DNA from 2 places in the Serratia sp. CoH_122_TC_1 genome. Region 1 is predicted to be linked to the other one. Evidence: riboswitches for the same ligand, from Rfam matches in the RefSeq annotation. Region 1 holds a riboswitch; the other holds the start of a gene.
The links. A riboswitch is a leader RNA that binds a small molecule or an ion and turns the genes downstream of it on or off. The one in region 1 is predicted to bind fluoride.

Region 1 (14,927 bases):
TCGCCGCTTTCGGGTATTCGATCAACACGCTGACGCTGTTTGGCATGGTGTTGGCGATCGGCCTGTTGGTCGATGACGCCATCGTGGTGGTGGAGAACGTCGAACGTGTGATGCGGGAAGAAAAACTGCCGCCGCGTGAGGCGACGGAAAAATCGATGTCGGAAATCACTGGCGCACTGGTGGGTATTGCCATGGTGCTGTCAGCGGTATTCCTGCCGATGGCGTTCTTTGGTGGTTCGACCGGGGTGATCTATCGCCAGTTCTCCGTCACCATTGTGGCTTCTATGGTGCTGTCGGTGATCCTGGCATTGACGCTGGCACCGGCCCTCTGTGCAACCTTGCTGAAACCCACCCATGAGGATTTGACCAACAAAGGCCTGCTTGGCAAGTTCAACCGCGGCTATAACCGTCTGCAAGCGAAGTACGCCGACAAGGTGGGCCGGGTGATCCACAGCCCAATGCGGTATCTGCTGCTGTACGGCCTGCTGTTGATTGCCGCCGCAGTGATGTATATGCGATTGCCGACCGGCTTTTTGCCCAACGAAGATCAGGGCGTGGTGATGGTGCAGTATACCTTGCCGGCTGGGGCAACAAATGCCCGTACATCCGCGGTCAGCGACGTGGTGAAGGATTATTTCCTGAACGATGAGAAGGCCAATGTCAGTACTATTTTCACCATTAATGGTTTTGGGTTCAGCGGCAGCGGGCAAAATGCCGGTATGGCTTTTGTCAGCCTGAAAGACTGGAGCCAACGCACCGGCGCTGCGAATACCGCCGACGCGATAGCCAAACGTGCAATGGCGCACTTCGCCACGATTCGCGACGCTCAGGTCTTCTCAATGAGTCCACCGGCAATTGACGGCTTTGGGCAGTCTGACGGCTTTACCTTCGAGTTGCAGGCTAAAGGGGCAACTACCCGCGCAGAATTGCAGGGGATGCGCGATCAGATCATCGCCGCCGCGGGGAAAAACCCAAACCTGAGCGCCGTGCGTGCCAATACGTTGCCGGATACGCCGCAATTGCAGGTGGAGATCGACAATGACAAATTGCAGGCGTTGGGCCTTAGCGCCAGCGACGTGAGCAGTACCCTGACCAGCGCGTTCGGCAGCACCTACGTCAACGACTTTATCGATCGCAACCGGGTGAAAAAAGTCTATATGCAAGGGGATGTGGAATACCGCGCCAAACCGGAAGACCTCGATAAATGGTTTGTGCGCGGGACATCCAGTACAAGTACCACCAGCATGACACCGTTTTCGGCCTTTGCCGCCTCCCATTGGATCTACGGACCGGAAAACTTATCACGCTACAACGGCCTGTCGTCCTTTGAAATTACCGGTGAGGGCGCACCGGGCGTCAGTTCTGGCACGGCGATGGATGAAATGGAAGCGCTGGCCGCGAAATTCTCCTCTGCCAGCAGTTTCTCGTGGAGCGGCCTTTCTTACCAGGAACGCCTGACCAGTGGGCAAGCGGCATCGCTGTATGCCATCTCGCTGGTTGTTGTGTTTCTGTGCCTCGCTGCGCTGTATGAGAGTTGGTCCATTCCGTTTGCTGTGATGATGGTGGTACCGATGGGCGTGGTTGGCTCGCTGTTGGCGATCACGCTGCGCGGTCTGGAAAATGACATTTACTTCCAGGTGGCGCTGTTGACCATTATCGGTTTGTCGGCCAAGAACGCGATCCTGATCGTTGAATTTGCCGAAGAGAAATACCAACGGGGTGAAACCTTAATCGCCGCAGCGATAGAAGCCTCCCGCATGCGTTTGCGCCCCATCCTGATGACCTCCCTGGCATTTACCGCCGGTGTCTTGCCGTTGGCGGTTTCCAGCGGTGCAGGGGCCAACAGCCGGATCGCCATTGGCACGGGGATCATTGGCGGCACCCTCACGGCGACGTTGCTGGCTATCTTCTTCGTTCCTTTGTTCTACGTATTGGTGCGACGGATGTTTTCACGCAAAACGACCCACGCCACACCAGTAAAAAATAGTGCGCCACAGGCAGGAGAATAATGTGCTGCAACGTTTAATCATTCTGACACTTCCGCTGTTCCTGGCGGGGTGTCTCTCGCTGGATCCTGACTACCAGCGCCCGCAAGCGCCGGTCCCGGCCAATTTACCGCAGGGGGCGGCTTATACAGCGCCTTCCGGTAAATTGTCATTGAGCTACACGGATATCCCTTGGCGTGACTATGTGGTCGATGCCAAGTTACGGCAGGTGGTGGCGATGGGGCTGAGCAGCAGCCGCGACCTGCGTGAAGCCATTGCCAATATCGAATCGGCGCGGGCGCTGTACGGCGAACAACGTTCCGATTTGTTCCCAACCGTTAATGCCGGTGTGGACGGCAGCCGTGGTCGTGCGCTGACCGGCAACGGTAATGCGACAGCGATAAGCCAGAGCTATGAAGCGACGGCAGGCACCAGTGCATTTGAACTGGATTTATTCGGCAAAAATCGCAGCCTGTCACGTTCCACCTTTGAAACCTATCTGGCGGAGTCAGAAGCCGCGAAAAGTACCCGGCTGACGTTGATCGCCGATATTGTCACTGACTGGGTGAATGTTGCGGCTGCGCGCAGTAACCTCACCGTCGCTAAGAGCACCATGGAAAGCGCCAGCGCATCCTTGGCGGTGACGCGCAAAAACCAACAAAACGGCATTCTGTCGATGGTCGACGTCGCTTCGGCGGACACGGTGTATCAGCAGGCACGATCGGACGTGGCCAGTTACACCACCAGTGCCGCCCAGGCAAAAAATGCCCTGGACCTGGTCGTGGGGCAAAGCGTGCCAGAAAACCTGCTGCCAACGGGGATTGAAGCGCTGTCAAACATCATGAAAGAGGTACCGGCCAGTGTGTCATCGCAGGTGTTGCTGAACCGGCCTGACGTATTGGAGGCCGAGCATAATCTGAAGGCTGCGAATGCCAATATCGGCTCTGCCCGCGCGGCGTTCTTCCCGTCGATCAGCTTGACCGCCAGCGGTGGCGTGGGCAGCGGGGAGTTGTCATCACTGTTTAGTAAGGGCGTCGGCGTTTGGTCCTTTGCGCCGAGCATCAGTTTGCCGATCTTCACCGGGGGCTATAACACGGCGCAGTTGAACTACACCAAAGCGCAGAAAGACCTGTATGTCGCTACCTATGAAAAAGCGGTACAGACGGCCTTCCAGGAAACGGCCGATGCGTTAGCACGTAAAGGGACTATTCAGGAACAGTTGGCGGCGCAAACGGGCTATGTGGCGGCGTCGCAAGAGTATTACCGCCTTGCGGAGCTGCGTTATCGACATGGTGTGGATACGTATCTCACGATGCTGGATGCGCAACGGACATTGTATACCGCCCGTCAGTCGTTGATTACAGCACGGCAAACCGAGTACCAGAACCTGATTACGCTGTATAAGGTGTTGGGGGGCGGTATTACGGCAGAGAAACACAGTGACGCTGTCATTGCCAATAATGCCTCGCTAACCCAATAAACTTTGTCGACAGCAGTAACGCTATTACGCAGGGTGGAGTGACGCCGCTCTGCGTATTTTTATACCCATTCTGTGGTGAAAGTGTAAAGAAAAGGAAAATAACCTCGTTGAAAAGAACTCGTCACAATCAACAGAGTCTGAATGGTATTGCATCATTCGCGCAGCCAAATACATTGAGGTTGAAATGGAAAGTGATATTCAGCAACAGGTGATCTCGGTAATTGAGCGGTATAATCCATCCGGCCTCCTTAAAAGGGGGGTAGCCATTACTCTGAATACGGAAATAAACAAAGAGCTAAACCTGTCGTTACCGGTATCGGAGACCTTGATGCGCGGCTACTTCGACGCTTTTCTCATCGACAGCAGCAATTACAGCCATGAGTTATATTTCAGGCCAGCATCAAAATCAGCCCTGTTATTTTCTTCATCAACGCGTCGCAGTCATCACTGGGATCTTGAAATAGAACGGATCCGGCCGTTGTATGTTTATATGCTGGTGCGATCGGCCCGGGCCAAGCGCTGGCTTTATGATATCCATTTTCTGATTGAGCAATTAAAGTAATGTGGCGCTGAAGTAAGTATAAAAAGAGTAAGAACATGAATGTTCATTTAATAATGATAATTCTGATGACATTAAAAGGCCCACATTCGGCACGCTACCGAACGTGGGCCCATGAACCGCGTCATGCAAACTGTCCAACATAACGGGGTTGAGGGAATTAACATGAGACCCGAAACCCATGGGCAGACGCACAATAAGCTCATTTAAAGGCAGACTTCCCTGCAAATCTTGCCGATGAGCCTAACTCATCCTCAATTCTCATGAGTTGATTGTATTTTTCAATACGCTCCCCCCGGCATGGCGCACCCGTTTTTAGATGGCCGGCGCGCATTGCTACTGTCATATCAGCGATAAAACTGTCCACTGTTTCACCACTGCGGTGTGAGATAAAAGCCCCCCAATTATTGTCATGACAAAGCTGAACTGCGTCAAAGGTTTCACTGAGGGATCCAATCTGGTTAAGTTTAATTAATGCGGCATTGGCGAGGTTTTCGTCAATACCGCGCTGAATATACTTCACGTTGGTCACGAATATGTCGTCACCTACCAGTTCTACCTGGTCTCCCAATGTATCGTGGAGAATTTTCCATCCTGTCCAATCATCCTCAGCGAGGCCATCTTCAATCAAAACAATCGGGAAGTTTTTAACCAATGTCTGGTAATAGTTCGTCATCTCCTGCGAAGTAAGCTCGGTATTCTCTGTGTGCAAGTGATATTTGCCGTTACGATAAAACTCGCTAGAGGCAGGATCCATACAAATGACAATATCTTCGCCTGGGCGATAACCCGCTTGCTCAATCGCCAGAACAATCAATTCCAGGGGCTCACGATTAGAAGAAACGGCAGGTGCAAAGCCACCTTCATCTCCCACACCTGTCGACAGCCCCTTTTCAAGAAGGACTTGGCGGAGTGAATGATAGACTTCGCTACCCCAGCGCATGGCCTCCCTGAATGTCGGTGCTCCGTAAGGCGCAATCATGTACTCCTGAAAATCAGCACCTTGTCCACGGGCATGAACCCCCCCGTTGATGATATTCATGCACGGCACAGGGAGGAGATTTGCCCCAATACCGCCAAGATAGCGGTACAAAGGCGTATGGCATAACTGCGCGGCGAGTCGTGCTACCGCCAATGACACGCCCAAAATAGCATTTGCACCCAGATGTTCCTTGTTATCCGTTCCATCCAGAGCAATCATAATGTCATCTATGCCACGCTGATCGCGTACATCATGCCCTTTAAGGCTGTCATTAATCTTGGTGTTAATAGTTTCGACTGCGTTGAGGACGCCTTTTCCTCCAAAGCGAGTTTTATCATTATCGCGCCGCTCGATGGCCTCACGGGAACCCGTACTGGCTCCGGAAGGTACAGAGGCTCTTGCAAAGGTGCCGCAGGGGGTAATGACATCGACTTCAACGGTCGGGTTACCTCGGGAGTCCAGAATTTCTCGGGCAACAATCTTCTCAATAATAAAGCTCATATAAACCTCGTATATCAGTGAGTAGAAATATGTTTAATCAACACATCGACGGTCAGGCGGTTAATAAACGCAATGGAATGTGATGAGAACATCCCAAACAGCCTGTTTTTATGGCCCAGAATGACCAGATCAACACCTGTGTCAGTGATGCAGATATCGACGTCTTGGAATCGATCGATCGTGACAATTTCTTTTACATCAACAGGGAAGCCGGCTGATACCACTAGCCTGCTTAACATGGCTTTTGCCGCGATAACGTTGGCAGACTGGCGGTCTTTTGTTAAAGAATCAGAGGCAATATCGAGTTCACGGTAATCCGAAGTGAGGTGTCCAAGGGTGATAGCCGTTCCTTGTTCCTGAAGACGGTGAGCAACACTTTGGAGTAGACGTTGTCCGTCAGACTCATCGCTGATCAATAAGAGAGCATGTTTATACATTGGCATTGACTACCTCGATAACCTTGATATAGCCCTCGTCAGCCAGGGGAGGATGTCTTTTTTCCTACTGATAACCCCCGGCAAGGACAAACAGGTGAAGTTGAGTGCATTATTTTCTGAGAAATATAACGTTGAGTTTTTTTGAAAAATATCCGTGAAAGCCATTATTGCTATATCGACATCGCCGGAATGACCTTCCTTCTCAAGCGCGGCAATAAGGTCTGGAAGAAGGGTTTCTACTTCAGACATGGCTGCGATTTCAATTTGTGAAAGTAACACCGACAGGCCGTCAATTTGGTAGCGTTTGGCATCTCTCATGAGAAGAGTATGGGGATTTTTCCCTTGGATATCGGTTTTAGCGGCCAGCAAGCCCTTAACAAAGGCGTCATAGTTAAGCTTGCTGATGGGGATTAAAGCCTCTATGGCGGCAATATCATGGAGGGTAGTGGTCGGTGAACTGAGGGCGACAGTATCACTCAAAATGGCTCCTAGCATCAGGGTCGCCTGAGCTTTGGATATAGGCAGTTGGCTCTCACGGGCAAGGATTTGCCAGATGATTGTGGCACTGCATCCGACAGACCGTATCCAAACGTCGGGAGGATTTTGCGTCATGACAGTGCCTAGCCGGTGGTGGTCAATGATGCCGATAATATTACTGAGAGCTAAAGAAAGGGGGCCTTGTTCCGCATCGGTAAAGTCGACCAGCCAGACCGGTTTACCATTCAGATCTTCGATCAATAGTGGAGGGGGCTCAACACCGGCTTGCTGCAGAATGAACGCAGTTTCAGCGGTGATTTCACCGAGTCGGAATGCAGTTGCGGCCTTCCCAAGCATGTTTAGCCAGTCCGCGGTCACAAGAGTGCTACAGATACTGTCACTGTCGGGATTTTGATGGCCAAAGACGTAGATCATCTTGCCGTCTCCTCTGAGGTATCAGAAGAGAAACGAATGAAGAAGAAAACGCTAATTTTTTTCATAACGGTACCTGACATACGTGCCTAAGGATAAAAGCAAAAATGTATATCAGGCGTCATCATCCGAACTGGACAGTCCGGCGGTTGGGAAAGGTGGAACACCATCACCTTGGCAAAAAGCATAGGTGAAAATCACAATGTGTGCAACAAAAGTTCAGTCTGCTATTCCCTTTTCAAAATCGTCGGAGCAGGTAGAAAATTTTTTCAAGCGCCCCCCGGAGCATGGCGTGTAGGTGCTTTATTCTGACTGAGAAGCAGGGCGACGGGGAAGCCTGTGATGGCCCTGATGTCGCCCCTGTCTTGATGACTCTCGGTATTTACCCCAACCGCAAGCAATCCTTGCCAGGGTACTGTAAGAGTGCGGTAACGCTAACCGATAAAAGACCGATAGGCGTATATGTGACGTTGTAACTCTATTGTTGCAATATTTCCGCGAATTTTGCCAACCATTGCGGATGTGCAGGCCATGCCGGGGCCGTGACCAGATTACCGTCGACGTGGGCTTGATCGATTCCGATATCCGCATAGTGACCGCCGGCCAACTGCACTTCTGGGGCACAGGCCGGGTAGGCACTACAGGTTCTCCCTTTTAAAACGCCGGCAGCGGCCAACAGCTGGGGGCCGTGGCAAACGGCGGCGATCGGTTTACGTGCCGCATCAAAGGCCTGTACCAGTTTGATAACCTGCGGATTCAAGCGCAGATACTCAGGGGCTCTGCCGCCGGGGATCAACAAGGCGTCATAGTTTTCTTCTTTCGCGGTTGAAAAGTCTGCATTCAAAGTAAAGCGATGGCCGGGTTTTTCACTGTAGGTTTGCGCACCGTCAAAATCATGGATCGCCGTCATGATGTAGTCGCCTTTAACTTTGTCGGGGCAAACCGCATCAACCTGGTGACCAATCATCTGTAATGCCTGAAACGGCACCATAGTTTCATAATCTTCGGCATAGTCGCCGACCAGCATCAGGATCTTTTTCTTACTCATGAGGACGTTCTCCGGAGGGGGAAAGGATCCCTAACATATAGCTTATGCGGGCAGGGAGCGCGAACCAGAATCAAGGCAGTGGCTTGCCTTCTCTGCGGTATCGCGTCGATACGCCTGGAAACGGCCTGCGGTGATAGGTATTATTTTACTCGCATCATGAAAGCAACTTAACAGGTATTGATTAAGGGCTTTTTGATGAAAAATTTCTTTCAATAAGATAAATAAATTAAATCTAACAACATAATCATGTTGTTAGTCTTGTTATTTTTAATGCAGGATATTTATATCAGTCAGGTTACTTGCATATACCTACTGGTATCCTATATTAAAATTTCTGCTGGAAATAGGTTTGTGGCGTGTTAATTTTTCTCGCGGAAAATTCGTGTCGAAAACAAAGCACAGCCATTACAATGCATTATTATTAACCTGCTAACAATGTATATTACTTGCATGTATTAGCGGGTGTGCGTATGCCGAGCCATATTTATCGATACGTAACGGGTTCATAAACCAACTCGTGGGAATATATTGCCAATTTTTCTGAGCAATAATTCCGTGCTTAATAACAGTAATGATACTTGCTTGTTTGTTCGCGCTTGCGGGTATTCAGTGTGGATTTTTTAGGTAATTTAAAACTCAGGAGTTTTATTGCGCAGCTAAATATAACTTAACGATATCTTTGCTTACTCAGTAGGCAACGAGGAGGCGTTTTATCATGAGTGCAAATCAATCTAATTTATCAGACTCTCACTATGGTTATGACTTTGTCGTAGCCACTTCTCAGGCCAGTATTAATGGAACGATGAAAGAATATTTATACAATTCCGTCTTCCCCACGGTAAAGATGTATTGGAATCAAGACGATCAAGGCCAGCCGGTAGCTATATCCCGAGATGAACTCTTGCAGCAAACTCAGGGAACCGATCCGCTAACCGTGCCAAGTTGGAGTCAGGGAGACCCCATGACACCTGAAATAGAAAATATTAATAACAGCAATTTCTATTTTGCCTTTGAGGCTGCTATAGGTATTCCTGCCGACATAGAGCCTAATGCAATTCCTGATATCGTTACGCTGCAACCCACTAGCCAATCAGTCATTTTCAATCTTATTTGCGCGCAGTTTACGGTCGTGACCTGCAACTTTGGCAGGCATGGCCTGACCAGTTTTTTCAGTGCCACACAACCTACCAATTCGCCCTGGCTTTTTACCTCTCTCGTTTCATTAAAACAAATTATGGATAATGCCGATCTGCCGCCGGACGTTCAGGAACAGCTTAACAATCTGGGACCGGATGCTTTCAGCGTACAGCAACTGTTTTTTGATTTAGATAACGCAGCGCTGGAGTCAACGCCAACGATCAGTGGTGTTACGCCAGGCACACCGGCCTACACGGTATTATCCGAAGTGTTTTTAGGGGCTTATTTCACGGCAATGAAAGCCAATGCCCAACCTGTGTTGAATTACTCTATCGTACAGAACACGCCCGACAACAATCCGTCGACCCTAAAGTTGACTAAAATGGAACTTGAGGTCAGCCCCTATACACCGAGCAGTACCAGCACTAATGATTTAAATACGCTTAATTATCTGTGTGAAGTCAATGGAAACAGCCTTCCACCGGCGGTACCTTTCTCCTGGAATTGGGTCGAACCTGCCGAAGAGTCCAGTTTTGACGGTGTTATTGCCATAAACAGGAATACCTTCGCAAATTATTTTAAAAGTCAGCTATCCAATTACGTATCAGCAAACTGTTATAAGGCCTGGGTGAGAGTCTGGCTTTCCGGTTTTCTTGATACGACGATCAATTACAGTTGGTCCATGACCCCTTATCAAATGCCGACCGTCGATATTCCGGCGACGGGGAGTACTATTTTAACCTATTCCTACAGCTCTTCCGACAATGATGACGCAGGGCTTGGCGGCGACATGGGCGAGATGACATTGGGTACGACATACAATGCTACCGTTACCTTTACCGGCAATACCATTGTCGTTGAGCAGAAATTTGTCGTGTCGGTCTATATTCGATCCCTGCAGTCCTCGGAAAGCTGGAAGGCAATAAACAAGACAATTACAGATACCTATACATTGGCTATCGACCAAGAAGGGCATTTATCAGCCAGTCTGATTTCAGTACCTGTCGACAATTCCGATGCTACACCGAGCACCAACTGGTTTATTGAACTCTTTACCGGTCTTAATGATCTGGTTAGTGATGTTGCCGACTGGGCCGGCAGTTTTTCTCAGACCGGATTCCACAGTATGCCGTTAAACGTTGCCCAGCGTTTCGTTTTCCCTGGAGGCAAAACATTTACCTTCAAAGACGTAGATTTTTCTAACAATCAGGACCTGGTTTCACATATTTCGTATGTTCAACCAGGACTGACAGCCAAGTCGATTAAGCCGGCTAAATTCTGAGAAGGTAAATAATATGACTACGCCAAAAGTAGAAGTCTCGGTAGAGTTGATGAAAAATTACAAACAGACGTTACTGATGTCGCCGGAGAAGCAGTTTGAAGCTCTCCAAACCCGCAGTGGCAACTCGCTTTTGTTTTCAGTGGGTTCGGACGGCGCGTTTTACGCAACCGAAGAGACGATAAAACACGATACCGGTTGGGAAAAAAACAACATCAGCGCCGGGCAGATTGCGCAGAGTTTTCCCGGGCAGAGTAACATTGTTTGTAAAATGTTCGATGCGGGGCAAAGTGTGGTTGATGGCACCGTTGGCCTGGCGATGGTGCTTAATGACGGCGTAAACGATCATTTGTTTCTGAGCCTGGGCAATTCCAACGCCGATACCGATTGGTTAAAAAAACCGGTGTGGGTTCAGTATCCGTTTGATAACCCGGCAAAGAACATCACTATTGCCGGCGTTTTTCTGAGCGAGACCCTTAACAACAAACAATATATCGTTGTCGATATATTAAGGGATCCCAGCAGCGCTGAGCATCTGATTTCCCGCTATTACATCAACACCTTGGGTACGCCCGCCTGGATGCCGCACGATGTGTCGATAGATTTGGAGGCCGGCAGCTACAGTAGCTGTTTGGGCCGCCAGTATTTGTCCGGTAGCCCTCACCAACCGACCATCGATGGGTTGTATACTGCCGGACAGGTCGACGGTAACCCGCAGTTGATTTTCCAGCCGCTGTACAATGTGTTCAACCCTGATATACCGGCGCTTTCGGCCCGTTTATCACTCCCCGGCAACCTGATTGCCGACAGCATTGCCTCCTGCCGTAAACCTAATATGTCCAGCGATCTGTATGTTTGCAGCAACGGTGGGCTTTACTGCTTTGCGAGTGATAATCAGACGGATGGCGCCATGGGTGTTTTACTGGCGCAAAGCAACCTATTTAACGGCGTGAGAAAAATGTACGCTGCGCAGTCCAACAATATGTCCGTTGTCTGGGGATTGAATGGCAGCGACGAGATTTTTTACCTTCGCTGCCCACTGGGTCAAGAGCTGGCATCGCCTTCAGCATGGAGCTATCCATTGCCGATCGTCACTGCGGTCGATCAGTTCTCGCCTTATCTGAATCGGGTGGACGACGGCAACACCTTCTTCACGGTAGCGGGCAATCTGTTGAATAAATGGGTGAAATCGACCGACAATACGCTGTGGACGTCACAGAGTATTACGCTGCCTTCGCCGGATATTAAAGATACCCAAAAGTACAGCTCCTATACCACCCGGATCCAGGTCAGCGATGAGAATAACCAACCGCTTGCAGGGGAGAGGGTCTCCATCAGCGCCGGTTCCAGAGTCGGCGTCTATATCAATCATTTGTATTATATTATTGATGCCGCCGGCATTCAGATAAATACCGATGAGTTTGGCAGCATAACCGTCATTGAATGGATAAACGGCCTGACCGGGACCCGATTGAGCGTATTACCCGCCAATGGGCCAGCCACGCTGGTGGACCCGATGGACAAACCGATGCGGAAAATCGCGCAACTTAATAGCGTCGACAGCCTGAAGCAGGCCACCATTACCCATGCTGACGGCTCGTCCAGCCCCTTGATCGGTGCCGGCGTCTCCAATGCGGAACTGCAAAGTGTTGCCGCATCAAATAGTCAGTTAGGCGAGGTTTACGGCACATTGGGCACTGCCGCTTTGCAGAAAACGGCATTGGCGCAACAAATGTCGCCTACATCGTCCACATTGAGCGTCGATGGGATAGATGCCCTGTGGGTCGACATCGGTGATCTTTTCAGTTGGTTGGCGTCGGGAGTGGAAGCCGTTATTCAAATCATTGAGGATGCCGCAAGCAAAACGTGGAACTTCATTGCCAGGATTGCCGGGAAGGTCTACGCGGCGGTACTGGACGCTGCTGAAAAAGTGGTGGAGGCTGCGGTTTGGGTCTTTAACGCCATCAAAACGGCTATTACGGACTTGATCCAGTTCCTGGAGTTCCTGTTCGAATTCAAGGATATCCTTATTACCCATCGCGTGATGAAAAACGTGTTTACCCAATGGGTGAAGCAAAGCGTGAACAGCTTGAGTGGCCTCAAGACGGAAGTGTCTGCGGTTTTTCTCGCGTTGCAAAACGATATCAATAGATGGGCGGATATTCCGGGGTTTAACCAAACGCCGGCTGGCACCAGCGCCGTAAATCCACCGTTGGATGGGCAAAACAGCGCGCCGGCTCAGCTCGGTTTACACCATTATCAAGGCAATATGTCGAGCGCGAGTTCGACATTCAGCTCCCCTTCGGTGGATCAGGCGATTTTTCAAGACCTGCTTAACTTGCTTGATAGCGAAGAGGCCACGTTAGTGGGCGCCTATAACGCGATCCAAACGGATATTATCGGCCAGTTTGATACGTTGTCGGTGACTCAGATCATACAGAAATTCACCGCGATTATTGTTGATACCCTACTGCAAACCACGGAGAACATTCTGCTTGCTGCTATCGATGTGTTTGTTCAATTGGCTGAGGGTTTTCTGAGCTTACTGGACGCGTCTCTTGATATTCCCGTGATTTCCTGGTTATACAAAGAATTAACCGGCGACGAACTTTCCTTCTTGGACCTGTTCTGTTTTATCGCCGCCATCCCGGCCACCCTGGTCGGTAAAATCGCCCTTGGCGCTGCTCCCTTCCCGCAAGGGGATGCATTCACTCAAGGATTACTGGAGGCCGAAGATTTTGAACAGGTCCGCCAACAGTTCTTCACGCTGGCGTCCTCTTCGCTGCCTGGTGCCAACCGATATCGCGCTGCTGAAACGCCGGTACTGGATGATGCACGTCTGAAGGTGTTTGGTCTGGTCTCCGCTTTCTTTGCCTTAGCAGGCAGCGTAGGACTGGTGGTGGTCCTTTCACTGCAACGCGTGACTGAGGAAGGCGATGGCAGTTTCGCGGCTAGTTGGCCAAAAACTTTGGCTTTGGTGGGGGCGATTGCCAATGTGTCTTATGTTTCCCCCAATCTGGCGACATTGATCAATGCGCAGACCGCCACCTGGTGGCAACAAATGAACAATACGCTGACCGGGATAAGTATTGTCAAAGGGTTCGTTAACATCCGTCTTGCGACGTTGCCAACGGGACATCTGGCCACTACGATATCTGCCGGTGTGGAGTCGGTGATCAATCTGGTCTGGAATGTGCCGGTTATCATGAATATTATTGAAAATCATGAGAAGTGGAACACCAGCTATAAATCATTGATCCCGGAGTCTATCGCAAACTTTGCCTTTAATTTCGGCGGTATACTCGAGTTTCCTATCGCCGTGACCAAGGATCCTCGGGCCAAACTGATTGAAAGCGTGATTCAATACGCGCTGATGGTCGGGTACGGCGGCATGTCGGTGATCGCCGGTGGCATCAACGAATCCTCACATTGAATCGAACCGGCGCAGCGCAATCGGTTTTGCCCGGTTGCGCTGGCGTCGTCGGTGGCGCGTGCAGGGCGCGAATGAATCTATATTGAAGAAACGCTGTTCGCCTGAAACGAAGGTCGGCACTGGAAAGGTCGTGAAACGGTTTAACGCGGGGAGGGAAGGGAAATATCCCGGCCTGCAAAGCAAGCCGGGATGAATAATGCATTAACCTGGGTAAATGCCACGCTCTTTACGGGCGGTCAGGATGCGCTCACAAGCGACGATATAAGCCGCGGTGCGCAGGCTGCACTCTTTCTCTTCTGACTTGTTCCAAACGTGGACCATAGCGTCGGTCATGATTTTGTCCATACGCTCGTTGATCTCGCTCTCGCTCCAGAAGTAGCTGGCCATGTCCTGTACCCACTCGAAGTAACTCACGGTTACGCCGCCGGCGTTACAGATAACGTCAGGTACAACGGTAATGTTGCGTGAACGCAGAACGTCGTCCGCATCTGGGTAGGTTGGGCCGTTAGCGCCTTCCAGAACCAGCTTGGCAGTGAGAATTTCTGCACGTTGACGGGTAATCTGGCCTTCCAGCGCCGCGGGGATCAGAATGTCCATATCAACAGACCAGAATGCTTCGCTTTCGATCTCACTCGCGCCAGGGAAACCGGCGATCTGCTTGTTCTTGGCTTGCCATTCGGTCAATGCAGCCAGATCGATGCCGTTAGCGTTGAACAGCGTTGCCGAGTGGTCCTGAATAACCACCACACGCGCGCCGATACCAACAAACAGGCGGGCTGCTTCGCTACCTACGTTACCAAAGCCTTGAACCGCAACTTTGGCACCTTCGATTTGCACGCCCAAACGCTTGGCCACTTCACAACCTGTCACGAACACACCGCGACCCGTCGCTTTTTCACGCCCCAGAGACCCGCCCAGATGGATAGGTTTGCCGGTGACTACGCCGGTGATAGTGGTGCCGTGGTTCATGGAGTAGGTATCCATCATCCAGGCCATCACTTTAGAGTTGGTACCCACGTCTGGTGCAGGGATATCTTTCTGTGGACCGATGATAAAGCCGATTTCGCTGGTGTAGCGGCGGGTCAATCTTTCCAGCTCGCCTTCAGACAGTTTGAAAGGATCGACGCGGATCCCCCCCTTGGCACCACCGTATGGCAGGTTGACTGCCGCACATTTG
Region 2 (14,927 bases), on a different contig from region 1:
ACCCGTCAGATCCTCGACCATATCCTGTTGGGCGATAACAATACGCAATTACCATCTGAAGCCCCACTGCCACCAGGCGTAGAGGGTGATTAAGGTAGAACATGACTGAAAGCCAACAAAAAGGGTCGATCTGGACCAAAATCCACATCGACCCTACATTCCTGCTACTCATTCTGGCCCTGCTGGTCTACAGCGCGTTCGTCATGTGGAGCGCCAGCGGGCAGGACATTGGCATGATGGAGCGCAAGATCGGCCAGATCGTCATGGGGCTGATCGTGATGGCCGTCATGGCACAAATCCCACCGCGGGTGTATGAAAGCTGGGCGCCGTATTTGTATATCTTCTGCGTAATCCTGCTGATTTTGGTGGATGCCTTCGGCCAAATCAGTAAAGGGGCTCAGCGCTGGCTTGATCTCGGCTTTGTGCGCTTCCAGCCGTCCGAGATTGCCAAGATTGCCGTGCCGCTGATGGTGGCGCGCTTTATGAACCGCGACGTCTGTCCGCCTTCGCTGAAGAATACCGCCATCGCACTGGTGCTCATTTTCCTGCCAACGCTGTTGGTTGCCGCACAACCGGATCTGGGGACCTCAATTCTGATCGCCGCCTCCGGCCTGTTCGTGCTGTTTCTGTCCGGCATGAGCTGGAAGCTGATCGCCGTGGCTGCGGTATTGCTGGCTGCCTTTATCCCCGTACTGTGGTTCTTCCTGATGCACGGCTATCAGCGCGACCGCGTCATGATGCTGCTCGATCCGGAAACCGACCCGCTTGGTGCCGGCTATCATATTATTCAGTCAAAAATCGCTATTGGCTCCGGTGGTCTGTCAGGCAAGGGTTGGTTGCACGGTACCCAGTCGCAGTTGGAATTCCTGCCGGAACGCCACACCGACTTTATCTTCGCGGTGTTGGCCGAAGAGTTAGGGCTGATCGGGGTGCTGGTGCTGCTGGCACTGTACCTGCTGGTGATTATCCGCGGTCTGATGATTGCCGCCAAGGCACAAACGACCTTCGGCCGAGTGATGGTCGGCGGCCTGATGCTGATTTTGTTTGTTTATGTGTTTGTTAACATTGGCATGGTCAGTGGCATTTTACCGGTAGTTGGCGTACCTTTGCCTCTGGTCAGCTACGGGGGTTCGGCGCTGATTGTGCTTATGGCCGGGTTCGGCATCATCATGTCGATCCACACGCATCGGAAAATGATGTCTAAAAGTTTATAAGAGGTGAGTAATGCGTAAGGAATGGCTTTGGGTCGGCGTAGTCGCGGTGTTACTTTCCGCCTGTACCGCCCCGACCTCGGAACAGCAAGCACCGCCGCAGCAGCCGTATAACGGGCCGGTGGTGGAAATCGGTGGCGTTGAGCCTCAATATGAACCCTATAACCCTAATAACTTGCAGGATTATAAGGTTAATGGCGACACTTACCGCATTGTGAAAGATCCGCAGAACTTCTCGCAAACCGGTCTGGCGAGTTCCTATGGCGAAGAAGCCCGAGGCAACACCACGGCGCTGGGTGAACAGTTCGATCCTAACGGTCTGACCGCCGCACACCCGACGCTGCCGATCCCAAGCTACGTACGCGTGACCAACCTGGCCAATGGCCGCCAACTGGTGGTTCGGGTTAACGATCGCGGCCCTTACACCAAAGGTCGCATTATCGATCTGTCGAGAGCCGTGGCCGATCGCCTGAACCTGTCCAACAACACCAAGGTCAAGGTTGATTTCATCAATGTTGCACCGGACGGCACCCTGAGCGGTCCTGGCACCATCGGTACTACCGTCGCCAAACAAAGCTACGCCCTGCCTTCACGCCCGGATCTTGGCTCCAGCAGCATGGGCACCCCGGTACAGCAGGACGTTCCTGTCGCGAGCGGCGCAGCAGTTCGCCCCATTGACAACAGCAGCCTGAATAACGGCGATGACGCCCCAGCAGCGGCCACCAGCAACAGCGGCCGCAGCGGTTTCCTTGGTGCGCCGAGTGCCGTACCGGCTGGCGTGTTGGAAGGCTCAGAGCCTGAACCTGCAGTCAGCGCTGCCGCCATTGCGGCCCCTGTAGCTGCCACAGCAGCCGTTGGTGCAGGCAGCATGGCTTCTGGCGGAAGCTATGTCGTCCAGGTTGGTGCACTGAGCAGTGCCGAACGTGCACAGACCTGGCAACAAAGCCTGAGCCAAAAGTTTGGCGTGCCCGGTAAAGTGGCTGCCAGCGGCAACGTTTATCGCGTACAGTTAGGCCCGTTCAGCAGCCGCCAACAAGCGACTCAGCTGCAGCAGCGCCTCGCTAGCGAAGCGCAGCAACAATCTTTTGTCACTGCTGCACCTTAAACAGAGTTCCGGCAGATATCGCGACTGATACTCCTTCCTTTAGCTGAAACATTTTCTTTCAGCTAAAGCCAGTAAAGCGCGATGAGTCAGAGGATTGGCTAATGCCTGCCGGGATCTCATCTGTTATAGTGTGGCTCGTTTTTAACTTTACCCTCATGGATGTTGTAGTCTCGATCATGAAACAAGTAACTTCTTTCCGCTTAATCAAGAGCATAGCGCTCGGCACCGTTATCGCGATGAGTGCAACTACTGTTGCGCATGCCGATGACGTTAATATCAAGACCATGATCCCAGGGGTACCGCAGATCGACGCGGAAGCCTACGTCCTGATTGATTACAACTCCGGTAAAGTTTTGGCCGAAATGAACGCCGATGCGCGCCGCGACCCAGCCAGCCTGACCAAAATGATGACCAGCTACGTCATCGGCCAGGCACTGAAAGCAGGTAAAATCGGCCAGGAAGACCTGGTTACCGTCGGACAAGATGCCTGGGCAACCGGCAACCCGGTATTCAAAGGCTCTTCGCTGATGTTCCTGAAGCCAGGCGACCGCGTACCGGTTTCCAAGCTGACCCGCGGCATTAACCTGCAGTCCGGCAACGATGCCTGTGTGGCCATGGCCGACTACGTGGCAGGCAGCCAGGACGCATTTGTTAATCTGATGAATACTTACGTCAGCAAGCTGGGCCTGCAGAACACCCACTTCCAAACCGTACACGGCTTGGATGCACAGGGTCAGTACAGTTCAGCACGCGATATGGCGTTGATCGGCCAGGCGCTGATCCGCGACGTACCAGATGAATACGCGATTTATAAAGAAAAAGAGTTCACCTTCAACAATATCCGCCAGATGAACCGTAACGGTTTGTTGTGGGACACCAGCCTGAACGTGGACGGCATCAAAACCGGCCATACCGATGCAGCAGGTTATAACCTGGTTGCCTCTGCAACAGAAGGCCAGATGCGCCTGATCTCTGCGGTGCTGGGTGGTCGTACTTATAAAGGCCGTGAAACCGAAAGCAAAAAACTGCTGACGTGGGGCTTCCGCTTCTTCGAAACCGTTGCGCCACTGAAAGTGGGCAAAGAGTTTGCCTCTGAGCCAGTGTGGTTCGGCGATACAGACCGCGTTGAATTGGGCGTAGACAAAGACGTCTATCTGACCATTCCACGCGGCCGCATGAAAGACCTCAAAGCCAGCTACGTGTTGAACACACCAGAAATTCATGCCCCTCTGGCTAAAAACCAGGTTGTCGGCAGCATCAACTTCCAGCTCGATGGCAAAACCATCGATCAGCGCCCACTGGTGGTGATGAACGAAGTGAAAGAAGGTGGTTTCTTCAGCCGTATCGTGGATTACATCAAACTGATGTTCCACCACTGGTTCGGTTAACAGTTGAAACGGGCGAAATCGCCCCCATATACTGATTAACTTTAACTCCCGCTCCGGCGGGAGTTATAATTTATAGATTAGCGATACCCTAAATAATTGGAGTTGCGTCGAGGCGGCAACCGTATGAATCCCGATGAACTTACTCAAGTAAGTGATTCGGCTAAGTAAGGGCAGCCAACAAAGGGGCAGTTTCAAGTATGACGGGACTATATTGATAGCCGCACTCTGGAGCGCACATGAAAACTAAACTGAACGAACTGCTCGAATTCCCTTGCTCATTTACCTACAAAGTAATGGGCTTGGCACAACCCGAGCTGGTAGACCAGGTGGTTGAAGTGGTGCAGCGCCATGCTCCTGGGGACTATAACCCACAGGTTAAACCGAGCAGCAAAGGCAATTACCACTCCGTTTCCATCACCATTAACGCGACTCATATAGACCAGGTAGAAACCTTATATGATGAGCTGGGCAACCTTGAAATTGTCCGCATGGTGCTGTAATTCCAGCACAAAAACCTGCTTTTCAGCCCGGGCTAGAGCATTCTCTGCCCGGGTTGCGCATTTTTGGTCAGCGAAATGCTGGTCGCGGGCCAGAGCGCCCGGTATAATGGCATTACCACTTCTGTAACCTGGCGATGACTCTTTTGCAACCAGACAAGATCATTTTGCGTCAGCTGGGGTTGCAGCCCTACGAGCCTGTATCCCTAGCCATGCACAACTTCACCGATCGCCGAATCGAGACCACGCCAGATGAGCTGTGGCTGGTTCAGCATCAGCCGGTGTTTACCCAAGGCCAAGCCGGTAAAGCCGAGCATCTGTTAATGCCGGGTGACATTCCGGTGATTCAGAGCGATCGCGGCGGCCAGGTGACCTATCACGGCCCGGGGCAGCAGGTGATGTATGTGATGGTTGATCTGAAACGCAACAAGGTTGGCGTTCGGCAGCTGGTCACGGCTATTGAAGATACCGTTATTAATACCCTTGCCCATTTCAACATCGCGTCACGCGCCCGTCCGGATGCGCCCGGTGTTTACGTGGGGGAGCAAAAAATTTGTTCGTTGGGTTTGAGGATCCGCAAAGGCAGTTCATTCCACGGCTTAGCCCTGAATGTCGCCATGGATCTTACCCCCTTCCAGCGTATCAACCCTTGTGGTTACGCCGGCATGCAGATGACACAGGTCAGCGCGGTTGTGCCTGGCGTTGGTATTGAAGACGTACACCCAGTCCTGGTACAGGAATTTGTTCATTTACTCGGCTACCCGAAGGTCGAGCTTCGTAACTGGAACCTGCACGATTATGAGTAAACCAATTCAGATGGAACGCGGCGTCAAATACCGCGATGCAGACAAAATGGCGTTGATCCCGATTAAAACGGTGGTCACCGAACGGCAGGAGCTGTTGCGTAAACCCGAGTGGATGAAAATCAAACTCCCTGCCGACTCTACCCGCATTCAAGGCATTAAAGCCGCAATGCGTAAAAACGGTCTGCATTCGGTGTGCGAAGAAGCTTCTTGCCCGAACCTGTCTGAGTGCTTCAACCACGGTACGGCCACCTTTATGATCCTGGGCGCTATCTGTACCCGCCGCTGCCCATTCTGCGACGTGGCACACGGCCGCCCTGTTGCCCCGGATGCTAACGAGCCGGAGAAACTGGCTCAGACCATCGCCGATATGGGCCTGCGTTATGTGGTCATTACCTCGGTTGACCGCGACGATCTACGTGACGGCGGTGCTCAGCACTTTGCCGATTGTATCGCCGCCATCCGCGCCAAGAACCCGACTATCAAGATTGAAACCCTGGTACCGGACTTCCGTGGCCGTATGGATCGCGCACTGGAAATCCTGACCGAAACGCCACCAGACGTGTTCAACCACAACCTGGAAAACGTACCGCGCGTCTATCGTCAGGTTCGTCCGGGCGCTAACTACGAGTGGTCACTGAAGCTGCTGGAACGCTTTAAAGAAGCACATCCTCACATCCCAACCAAATCAGGCCTGATGGTCGGTCTGGGTGAAACCAATGCGGAAATCGTTGAAGTGATGCGCGATCTGCGTCGCCATGGTGTGACCATGCTGACTCTGGGCCAGTATCTGCAGCCAAGCCGTCATCACCTGCCAGTACAGCGTTACGTCAGCCCGGCAGAGTTCGACGAAATGAAAGAAGAAGCGATGGCGATGGGCTTCACCCATGCCGCATGCGGTCCGTTTGTTCGTTCATCCTACCATGCCGATTTGCAGGCAAAAGGGATGGAAGTGAAGTAATCGCAGCAATGAATTGTTACGTTTCTCATCACGGAAACGCCAAAAAACGGATGTCCTTGCGGCATCCGTTTTTTATTGCCCAACCAAAAGCGTAATTACTGGTCTTTCTTTTCCACGCTCTGCGGGTTGGACTGGCTTTCAGCGGTGTTCGCTGCTGGCGGTGTCGTATCATCACCGACCGCCTTTTTAAAGCCTTTCAGCGCAGCGCCTAAATCTGCGCCCAAAGAACGCAGCTTGCTGGTACCGAACAGCAAAATGATCAACACCGCAATCACCAGAAGTTTGGTAATACTGAGACCTTCCATACTCACCTTCTTATTCATATAGCGCTGCGGACGCAGCGAAACAACAAAGCTTGCCTGATAATATTTACCTACTTTCCCTGAGCCAAAACAACATCAACATGTAACAGAGTGAGATCTTGAGCCAAGATGCTATTTTAAATGCATTGAACATTAATCAGACTATTCTGAGTTTCTTAGCTGCATGCTACGCTGTCATTCTACTTACTGTGGAGTTGCCGGATGTACACGCCTTCAGTCATTGATACCAGACGTTCCGGCCTCAGCTTCGCCAGACGCACCTATCTGCCTCGCATTGTCGGCCTTGGGGTCGGTTTTATCTGTGTATTCTCGGTGCTTTATTCACAGCAGACGTCTCCTTGGATATGGGGCCTGCTGGTTCTCCACGGTTTTATCTGGCCACACCTTGCCTACCAATGGGCACGTCGTTCCGCTATGCCTTTCAAGGCTGAGATCCGCAACCTGCTGATCGATTCATTTTTTGGTGGGCTGTGGGTGGCGATGATGGCATTCAATGCCTTACCGTCAGTCGTTATCCTGTCGATGATGGGCATGAACAACATTGCCTCCGCCGGAAAATCACTGTTCCTCAAAGGATTGGCCGTGCAAGTGTTCAGTGCCCTGGCGATCGGTGCCGTGCTGGGTTTTCCCTTTCAACCACAAAGCACAGCGCTGCAGATCTATCTGTGCCTGCCGATGATCTATCTCTACCCCACGCTCTTGGGGCTGGTGACGTACCGCACCGCCAAACGGCTGGCGGAGAAAAAACAGGAACTGCTGCGTATCAGCATGCGTGACGGCCTGACAGGGCTGTATAACCGCCGTCATTGGGAACATTTGCTCCATCACCAATTTGACAGTTGCCGGCGCTATCAGCACAGCGCAACACTGATTTTGATGGATATCGATCGTTTCAAAACCATCAACGACACCTTCGGGCATGCGCTGGGGGACGAGGCCCTGGCGGTGTTGGCCGAAGAGCTGTTAATTGGATTACGTGCAGTGGATATTGTTGGGCGCTACGGCGGGGATGAGTTTGGAGCCGTGTTGCCAAACACCAGCGCTGAACAAGCCAGTATTGCGCTGGTACGCATTCAGGAGCGGCTGAACGACATTATTTTCCGTGAGGCGCCACAGCTAAGATTGAATATCAGCGCCGGCATCGCCGATTATCACGGTGAAATGACCGGCTATCTGGACTGGTTAAAAGCCGCTGACAACGCGTTGTATCGTGCGAAGAACAACGGCCGCAATCGCCTGGAACTCGCGGTGCCCAATCATTAATACCAAGAGTGACAATTTCTGCTTTCCACGTCACTTTTGATACTACAAAACCGTCGGCGCTGGGTGTAAGATCCCACCAGCGCGGCAAAAACAGCGGCGTCGAATCACGGAGATGACATTCCTCCATAACCGCCTTCACAGGCTGATGATGTCTACGTAACCTCTCAGAGGGGTACGTAGCATTGTGCCTGGACCTTTCTGAGTTTGACTTCCCATTTAATGAAAGGCAGTTTTGACCATGTTGAGTTCTTTACTGGCAGTTTTTATTGGCGGCGGTGTGGGCAGCGTACTGCGCTGGGCCATCAGTATGAAGATGAACCCGCTGAATGCCCATATCCCCCTGGGTACTCTGGCGGTGAATTTGCTGGGGGGTTTTATCATCGGCGCCGCTATCGCCATTTTCTCTCGAATGACGCATCTGGATCCTACCTGGAAGCTGCTGATTACCACCGGTTTCTGCGGCGGTTTGACCACCTTCTCCACCTTTTCGCTGGAAGTGGTCTATTTGCTGCAAGATGGGCGTTTCGCCTGGGCTCTGGCCAATATGTTACTCAACCTGGCGGGCTCGCTGGCGATGACCCTGCTGGCGTTTATGCTGGTCATTTGGATTAATGGGCAATGAGCTAATTTCGTTGCCTTAATGTTTCCTTAATCTGCCCAGCCCATAATCTCATCCAGTATCCCCCACTGGATGAGAACTCAGATGTTTAGTCTGCCAAGAACCGCCACTGAAGTTACCGCAACTCTGCTGTGCCTGCTGATTGTTGGCACCTTCATCAAGGTTTATCTGTTCGCCTGACGTTCAGCGCCCCGACACCGACCTTTACAGTTGTGATATTGCCTATTGCCGTTGTTGCATTACAATTGAGAATGAACGTTCACACCCAGAAAGTGAAACGCATTTCTCTTGGCAAAGGATCGGGACATGATATCCACCAGCGACAGCAGGCAGGCTAAAGTACAGGCTCGCCGCGACCAGATTGTCGACGCAGCAAAACTCTGTTTTCGCCAGCACGGTTTTCACGCCGCCAGCATGGCGGAAATCGCACAAAACTCCCAACTGAGCGTCGGCCAGATCTATCGCTACTTCGACAACAAAGATGCGATCATCGAAGAGATCGTTAATCGTATCATCACCAGTAAAATGCGGCGGCTCGAGGATCTCGGCGATCATATCAACCTGATCGCCGGCACTTTGGCAGCACGCACCCTGTTTCAACAACCCGGTGAAAGCGAAACCGACCACATGTTGATGTTGGAGGTTACTGCCGAGGCCACACGTAACCCGAGCGTGGCGAAAATGCTCAGCGATGCGGAAACACGGTTATTCCACCATGTTTGCCAGAACCTACAGCGGATCTACCCGCACTTCAGCGAGCAGGAGATCGCCGCCAGGGTAGAGTTTATTGCCGTATTAAGCGAAGGTACCGGCTATCGCATTCTTACCACCCAAAAAGCCGATATCAGCCTGCTCAGCGGCCTATACCAGCAAGCTATCTCTCACCTGTTCAGGAAACCATAATCCTCATGACCAGACACATAGCCAGACAACGTCTGGTGTACGCACTCGTACTTGGCCTGCTTGCCTCACTGGGGCCGCTGTGCATCGATCTTTACTTACCTGCCCTGCCGGAAATGGCCGGAGAGTTGAATACGTCAACATCCACGGCACAGCTCAGCCTCACTGCCGGTCTGCTCGGGCTGGGGGTCGGTCAGCTGATTTTTGGCCCCTACAGCGACAAACTTGGCCGCATGCGTCCGCTGCTGCTTTCTCTGGTACTGCTGTTGGTTGCTTCCCTGTGGTGTGCTCTGGCACCCAACATCGACCAGTTACTGATAGCCCGGCTGTTACAAGGGTTAGCAGGGGCAGGTGGTGCCGTTATCTCCCGCGCCATCGCCCGCGATCTCTATTCCGGGCACGAACTCACGCGCTTCTTCGCCCTGCTGATGCTGGTCAACGGCCTGGCACCGATCATTGCACCTGTATTGGGTGGCGCGATGCTGCAGTTTATGGACTGGCGTGGCATTTTCGGCGCGTTGGCGGCCATCGCGGTACTGCTGTTTACTCTCGCCAGCCTGAAACTGCACGAATCACTGCCCGCGGAGCGTCGTAGCCAGGGTGGGATCTTGGCAATGTTGCAATCTTTGGGGGGGTTGCTCACTCAGCGCCAATTCATGGGCCTGTGCCTGACGCAAGGCTTTGTCATGGCCGGCATGTTCGCCTACATCGGCGCATCTCCCTTCGTATTACAGCAGATTTATGGCCTCAGCCCACAAATGTTCAGCCTGTGCTTTGCCGTCAATGGCGTTGGGTTGATCATTTCTGCGCAAGTCGCCAGCCGTCTAAGCATGCATTTTGGTGAAAGAAAGGTACTGAAAGGCGGCTTAACATTAGCGGCTATCTCATCGCTGCTGTTGCTGGTGGCTGCCGGTTTGCACGCACCGCTAGGACTGTTGATGGTGCCACTGTTCTTCTCGGTAGCGGTGATCGGGATTGTCGGCCCGACAGCATCATCTTTAGCGATGCAAAGCCAGGGGGACAAGGCGGGGAGCGCATCTGCGTTGATCGGCGTGAGCATGTTTGCGCTCGGGGCATGCAGTGTGCCACTCACCGGGTTGGGCGGTACTTCCAGCGTGTCGATGGCACTGACGATTGTTGGCTGTTACGCCATTGCCATCCTGCTGTTTAGCTTACTGGTACGTAAACAACCGGCTTGAGTTACCGAAAAATAATAATAAAAAACCCGCTCAAGGAGCGGGTTTTAAGAATTTCGGCTACTGTAGCTTAGATAGCGATAACGTTAGCAGCAGATGGCCCTTTGGCACCGTTCGTGATTTCAAATTCTACACGCTGGCCTTCAGCAAGAGTTTTGAAACCATTGCTAGCGATAGCAGAGAAGTGAACGAAAACGTCCTTGCTGCCATCTTCCGGAGTAATGAAGCCGAAGCCCTTGGATTCATTAAACCACTTAACGCTACCTTTAATCTTAGACATCAAACTTACCTTTAACGTGAATGTAAGACACAAAACGTGTGTCCAGTACAGTACAGCAATTAGACGGGATTTTGTCCACAACCTGGATCACATAAAATCGATAAAAAGTGAAAAAATCCATCTCGAACGGTGTAAAGCCTGTGTCCTCTTGGCCATTACCGCATTGAGCAGTCCGATCCTCTTTAAACCCTGGCGAACAACGACCGAACGCCTGTTTCACGAACAGTCAACGCACGTTGCCACCGTGATGCAGACACAATCGCTATGAAATATAACCAGATAGTCTTTTTGCTTCCGGCTGCCCTGCACTAGGGTTAAAGCTTACTAACCACTGTGAGCCAAGACTATGACCCGCCAACTGGCCGAAAAAATCGTCGCCTACCGCCGTGAACTGCATCAGAACCCTGAGCTGTCCAATCACGAGTTTGCTACTACCGCCCGCCTCACCCGCTGGCTGGAAGAGGCCGGTATCCGTATTTTACCGCTGGGGCTGAAGACCGGCGTAGTGGCCGAAATCGGCAGTGGAAAGGGGCCAATCATTGCGCTGCGCGGTGACATTGACGCCCTGCCGATCGAGGAAATTTCCGGCGTGCCGTTCAGTTCGCAAAACAGCGGTGTGATGCACGCCTGTGGGCATGATTTTCATACCTCGGTCATGCTTGGTGCCGCACACTTGTTGAAAGCACGTGAGGCCACCCTGCCCGGTACGGTTCGTATTTTCTTTCAGCCGGCAGAAGAAACCTTTAACGGTGCTCAACACCTGATCGACGCTGGCGCGTTGGATAACGTAGCCGCCGTGTTCGGCTTGCACAATGCACCGGAACTGCCGACCGGCACCTTTGCTACCCGGGCAGGTGCGTTTTACGCAAACGTTGATCGCTTCCAGATCCTGATCACCGGCAAGGGTGCTCACGCCGCCAAACCGGAGCAAGGCGTCGACACCATTGTGACCGCCAGCCAGATTGTCAACGCGCTGCAAACCGTGCCCAGCCGTAGCTTTAGCTCGCTGGAATCGCTGGTCGTCAGCGTTACGCGCATTGAGGGCGGCAATACCTGGAACGTCCTGCCACAAACCGTGGAACTGGAAGGTACAGTGCGTACCCATAGCGATAAAGTACGCCGACAGGTACCGGATAAAATCCGCCAGGTGATTAATGGCGTAGCCGCTTCGCTTGGCGCAGAAGCGGAACTGCGCTGGCAGGCCGGTCCACCTGCCGTCGTGAATGACGCGCGCTGGGCAACGTTCAGTAAAACGGTCGCTGCTGAAGCAGGCTACCGGGTAGAAGAAGCCGAATTGCAAATGGGCGGTGAAGACTTCGCCCTTTATCTGCACCACGTACCGGGCGTCTTCGTCAGTATCGGCTCAGCCAGTGAGTTCGGTCTGCATCATCCGCGCTTTAACCCGGATGAACAGGCCATTTTCCCTGCGTCACAATATTTCGACCTGTTGGCAGAACGCACTCTGCAACAATTAGCTACCGCACCAGAAAAAGCCACCAGCAAGGTGTAAAAACTCACCCAGGAATAAGCCGCAGCGCAGTGTATTCTGCGCTGCGGCTTATTATTTTTGCGCTGTTATATTTGCTATTTTCAACATTTGAATATGCTGTTTTGTTGTTTTACATCCTGATGTTGCTCATCAATAGTGGTGCTCTAGAGATAGCGCCACAGGGGCACTTAACAGGGTGATAGCAATGAGCAACAGTGCGAAGAATCAACGACAATTGCGCCTTGGCGCCATTTTGCATGGCGCATCAGGAAATATGTCTGCCTGGCGGCATCCCGATGCCACTGCCGATGCCAGCATTAATCTCGATTTTAATATTGCCACGGCAAAGAAAGCCGAACAGGGTAAATTAGATTTCGTGTTTGTGGCCGACGGTTTATATATCAATGAGAAATCCATTCCGCATTTTCTCAATCGTTTTGAACCGCTAACCCTGCTTGCCGCCCTCTCTGCCGCCACGCGTAAAATTGGGTTAGTGGGCACCCTATCAACTTCGTACAGCGATCCCTTTACCGTTGCACGCCAATTCGCCAGCCTCGATCACCTGAGCAAAGGCCGTGCAGGCTGGAACGTGGTGACTTCGCCGCTGGAAGGATCGGCAAAGAACTTCTCACGTACAGAGCACCCCGAGCACAGCCTGCGCTACCGCATTGCCAGTGAATACCTCGACGTCACCAAAGGATTGTGGGACTCGTGGGAAGCCGACGCCTTTGTGCGCAACAAACACAGCGGCGAATTCTTCCGTGCCGATAAACTCCATACCCTGAATCACCAGGGTGAGTTTTTCTCGGTACAGGGGCCACTGAATATTGGTCGTACACCACAAGGCCGCCCGATCCTGTTCCAGGCGGGCGCCTCGGAAGACGGCAAGCAATTAGCAGCCAAACACGCCGACGCGATCTTCACCCACCATGATACCCAACAACAAGCTCAGACGTTTTATCGTGACGTCAAAAAACAGCTGGTAGAGCAAGGGCGCGAACCGGATGACCTGCGGATCTTCCAGGGTGTCAGCGTGATCGTCGGAGACGACCATGAAGACGTGGAGCGTCAGTATTGGGAAACCGCACGTCTGGTCAGCATCGAAAACGCACTCAACTACCTTGGGCGCTACTTTGAACACTATGACTTCTCCCGCCACCCTCTGGATGCGCCGTTCCCGGATATTGGTGAACTCGGACAAAACAGTTTCCGCAGCACCACCGACACCATCAAGCGCAATGCTCGCGAACGTAACCTGACGCTGCGTGAAGTCGCGCTGGAGGCGGCTTCACCGCGCCCAGTATTTGGCGGTACGCCAGAAGCGGTGGCGGACGGCCTGCAAAACTGGTTCGACACCCATGCCGCCGACGGCTTCATCATCAGCGGCGGCACGCCAAATTCATTCGGCCACTTTGTGGATCGCGTGGTGCCGATCCTGCAGCAACGCGGCCTGTTCCGCAGCGATTACAGCGGCGATACGCTGCGCGAGCACCTTGGTCTGAAACAGCCACTCAACCAATTTACGCAATGACCTGGCTGATGAGGAGCCTACCGATGGCAAATGACGTTTTTATCCAAACGCTGCCGGACGACCCGCTGATCGAGCCGGTAATCGCAGGGTTGTTCGGTGAGTACCGCCAACGCTATGGCGACTATTTTGGTGACCAAGAACAGGAACCATTGAGCCTGTACGCCCCCCCACAGGGCGCCTTTATCGTGCTGCTTCGCGCAGAGGAACCGATCGCCATGGGGGCGTTCAAACGCTACGATCAACAAACCGCTGAACTCAAACGCATTTGGACGCGGGCCGATCTGCGCCGCCAGGGCTTGGCACAACGGGTTTTGCAGCAGTTGGAAACGCTGGCGGGGGAACAAGGCTATCGCCAACTCTATCTTACCACCGGTTTTCGTCAGCCTGAGGCCGTGGGCTTGTATTTAAGCAATGGCTATCAACCACAGTTCGACACCACGATCGACAGCGAAGTCTACAGCCGCCCGCCTTATGACGGCCGGCTACCGTTTCGTAAAAGCCTGATAACAGCGGATGCGCTCTGTTGTGCACCCGAAAGGAAGATTGCCTAAAGCTCCCCCTTTTTCTGTTTCAGGAGACCCGTAATGTCCAAACAAGAAGTCTTAAAAGTGGTGCCCGCACGCTACCCGTTCCGGCTGGTAGGCGCGCTGTTTTCGGTCTTTATTCTGGCGGCTATTGTGCAGTCAGTCGCGGATAACGAGCGCTGGGAATGGGGTGTATTTGCCGAATGGTTCTTTGCACCTGCAGTGTTGTCGGGCTTGGGGCAGACTCTGCTACTGACGTTGCTCGGCACCCTGTTCAGCATCATCCTTGGCACCCTGCTGGCGTTGGCGCGACTGTCGCGATCTTACCTGTTGGCGTCCCTGGCATGGGGATACATCTGGCTGTTCCGTTCGCTCCCCCTGATTCTGGTGTTGATCATCCTGTATAACTTCTCCTACCTGTATGATGCCATCTCACTGGGGATCCCCTTTACTTCCGTGGTGTTCGCCAGCTACCCGACCATTGATATCCTCAGCCAATTTTCCGTCGCCGTACTCGGGCTCACGCTGGTCCAATCTGCCTATACCGCAGAAATCATCCGCGGCGGCATTATTGGCGTGGAGTACGGCCAGCATGAAGCTGCTGCCGCACTCGGCCTGCCAGGCTACCGCCGTACTTTCCGTATTATTTTGCCACAGGCGCTGCGCTCCATCATCCCGACGGGCTTCAACGAAATCATCAGCCTGGCGAAGGGAACGTCCATTGTCTACGTGCTGGCACTGCCAGAGCTGTTTTACACCATCCAGGTTATCTATAACCGCACCCAGCAGGTCATTCCGCTGCTGATGGTCGCCACCATCTGGTACCTGTTCATTACC

Region 2: another riboswitch for fluoride. It lies ahead of crcB (fluoride efflux transporter CrcB); the one in region 1 lies ahead of AC2FC2_RS11800 (DHHA2 domain-containing protein).

Annotation. Positions count from the first base shown of each region.
Region 1 covers NZ_JBXWLA010000008.1:26,939-41,865, reverse strand. Annotated here, with positions in the region: gene AC2FC2_RS11825 (efflux RND transporter permease subunit) at 1-2,009, shown strand, start outside; gene AC2FC2_RS11820 (efflux transporter outer membrane subunit) at 2,011-3,465, shown strand; gene AC2FC2_RS11815 (DUF1493 family protein) at 3,650-4,027, shown strand; gene eno (phosphopyruvate hydratase) at 4,227-5,507, opposite strand; gene AC2FC2_RS11805 (universal stress protein) at 5,522-5,950, opposite strand; gene AC2FC2_RS11800 (DHHA2 domain-containing protein) at 5,954-6,856, opposite strand; fluoride riboswitch at 6,962-7,036, opposite strand; gene AC2FC2_RS11795 (DJ-1/PfpI family protein) at 7,332-7,901, opposite strand; gene AC2FC2_RS11790 (hypothetical protein) at 8,617-10,320, shown strand; gene AC2FC2_RS11785 (hypothetical protein) at 10,334-13,750, shown strand; gene AC2FC2_RS11780 (Glu/Leu/Phe/Val family dehydrogenase) at 13,952-14,927, opposite strand, start outside.
Region 2 covers NZ_JBXWLA010000015.1:91,523-106,449, forward strand. Annotated here, with positions in the region: gene mrdA (peptidoglycan DD-transpeptidase MrdA) at 1-93, shown strand, start outside; gene mrdB (peptidoglycan glycosyltransferase MrdB) at 102-1,214, shown strand; gene rlpA (endolytic peptidoglycan transglycosylase RlpA) at 1,225-2,316, shown strand; gene dacA (D-alanyl-D-alanine carboxypeptidase DacA) at 2,493-3,704, shown strand; gene ybeD (DUF493 family protein YbeD) at 3,941-4,204, shown strand; gene lipB (lipoyl(octanoyl) transferase LipB) at 4,339-5,007, shown strand; gene lipA (lipoyl synthase) at 5,000-5,965, shown strand; gene tatA (Sec-independent protein translocase subunit TatA) at 6,061-6,270, opposite strand; gene AC2FC2_RS18995 (diguanylate cyclase) at 6,490-7,551, shown strand; fluoride riboswitch at 7,651-7,713, shown strand; gene crcB (fluoride efflux transporter CrcB) at 7,790-8,173, shown strand; gene AC2FC2_RS19005 (TetR/AcrR family transcriptional regulator) at 8,477-9,073, shown strand; gene AC2FC2_RS19010 (multidrug effflux MFS transporter) at 9,079-10,269, shown strand; gene cspE (transcription antiterminator/RNA stability regulator CspE) at 10,337-10,546, opposite strand; gene AC2FC2_RS19020 (M20 peptidase aminoacylase family protein) at 10,893-12,056, shown strand; gene AC2FC2_RS19025 (LLM class flavin-dependent oxidoreductase) at 12,241-13,566, shown strand; gene AC2FC2_RS19030 (GNAT family N-acetyltransferase) at 13,590-14,117, shown strand; gene AC2FC2_RS19035 (amino acid ABC transporter permease) at 14,151-14,927, shown strand, end outside.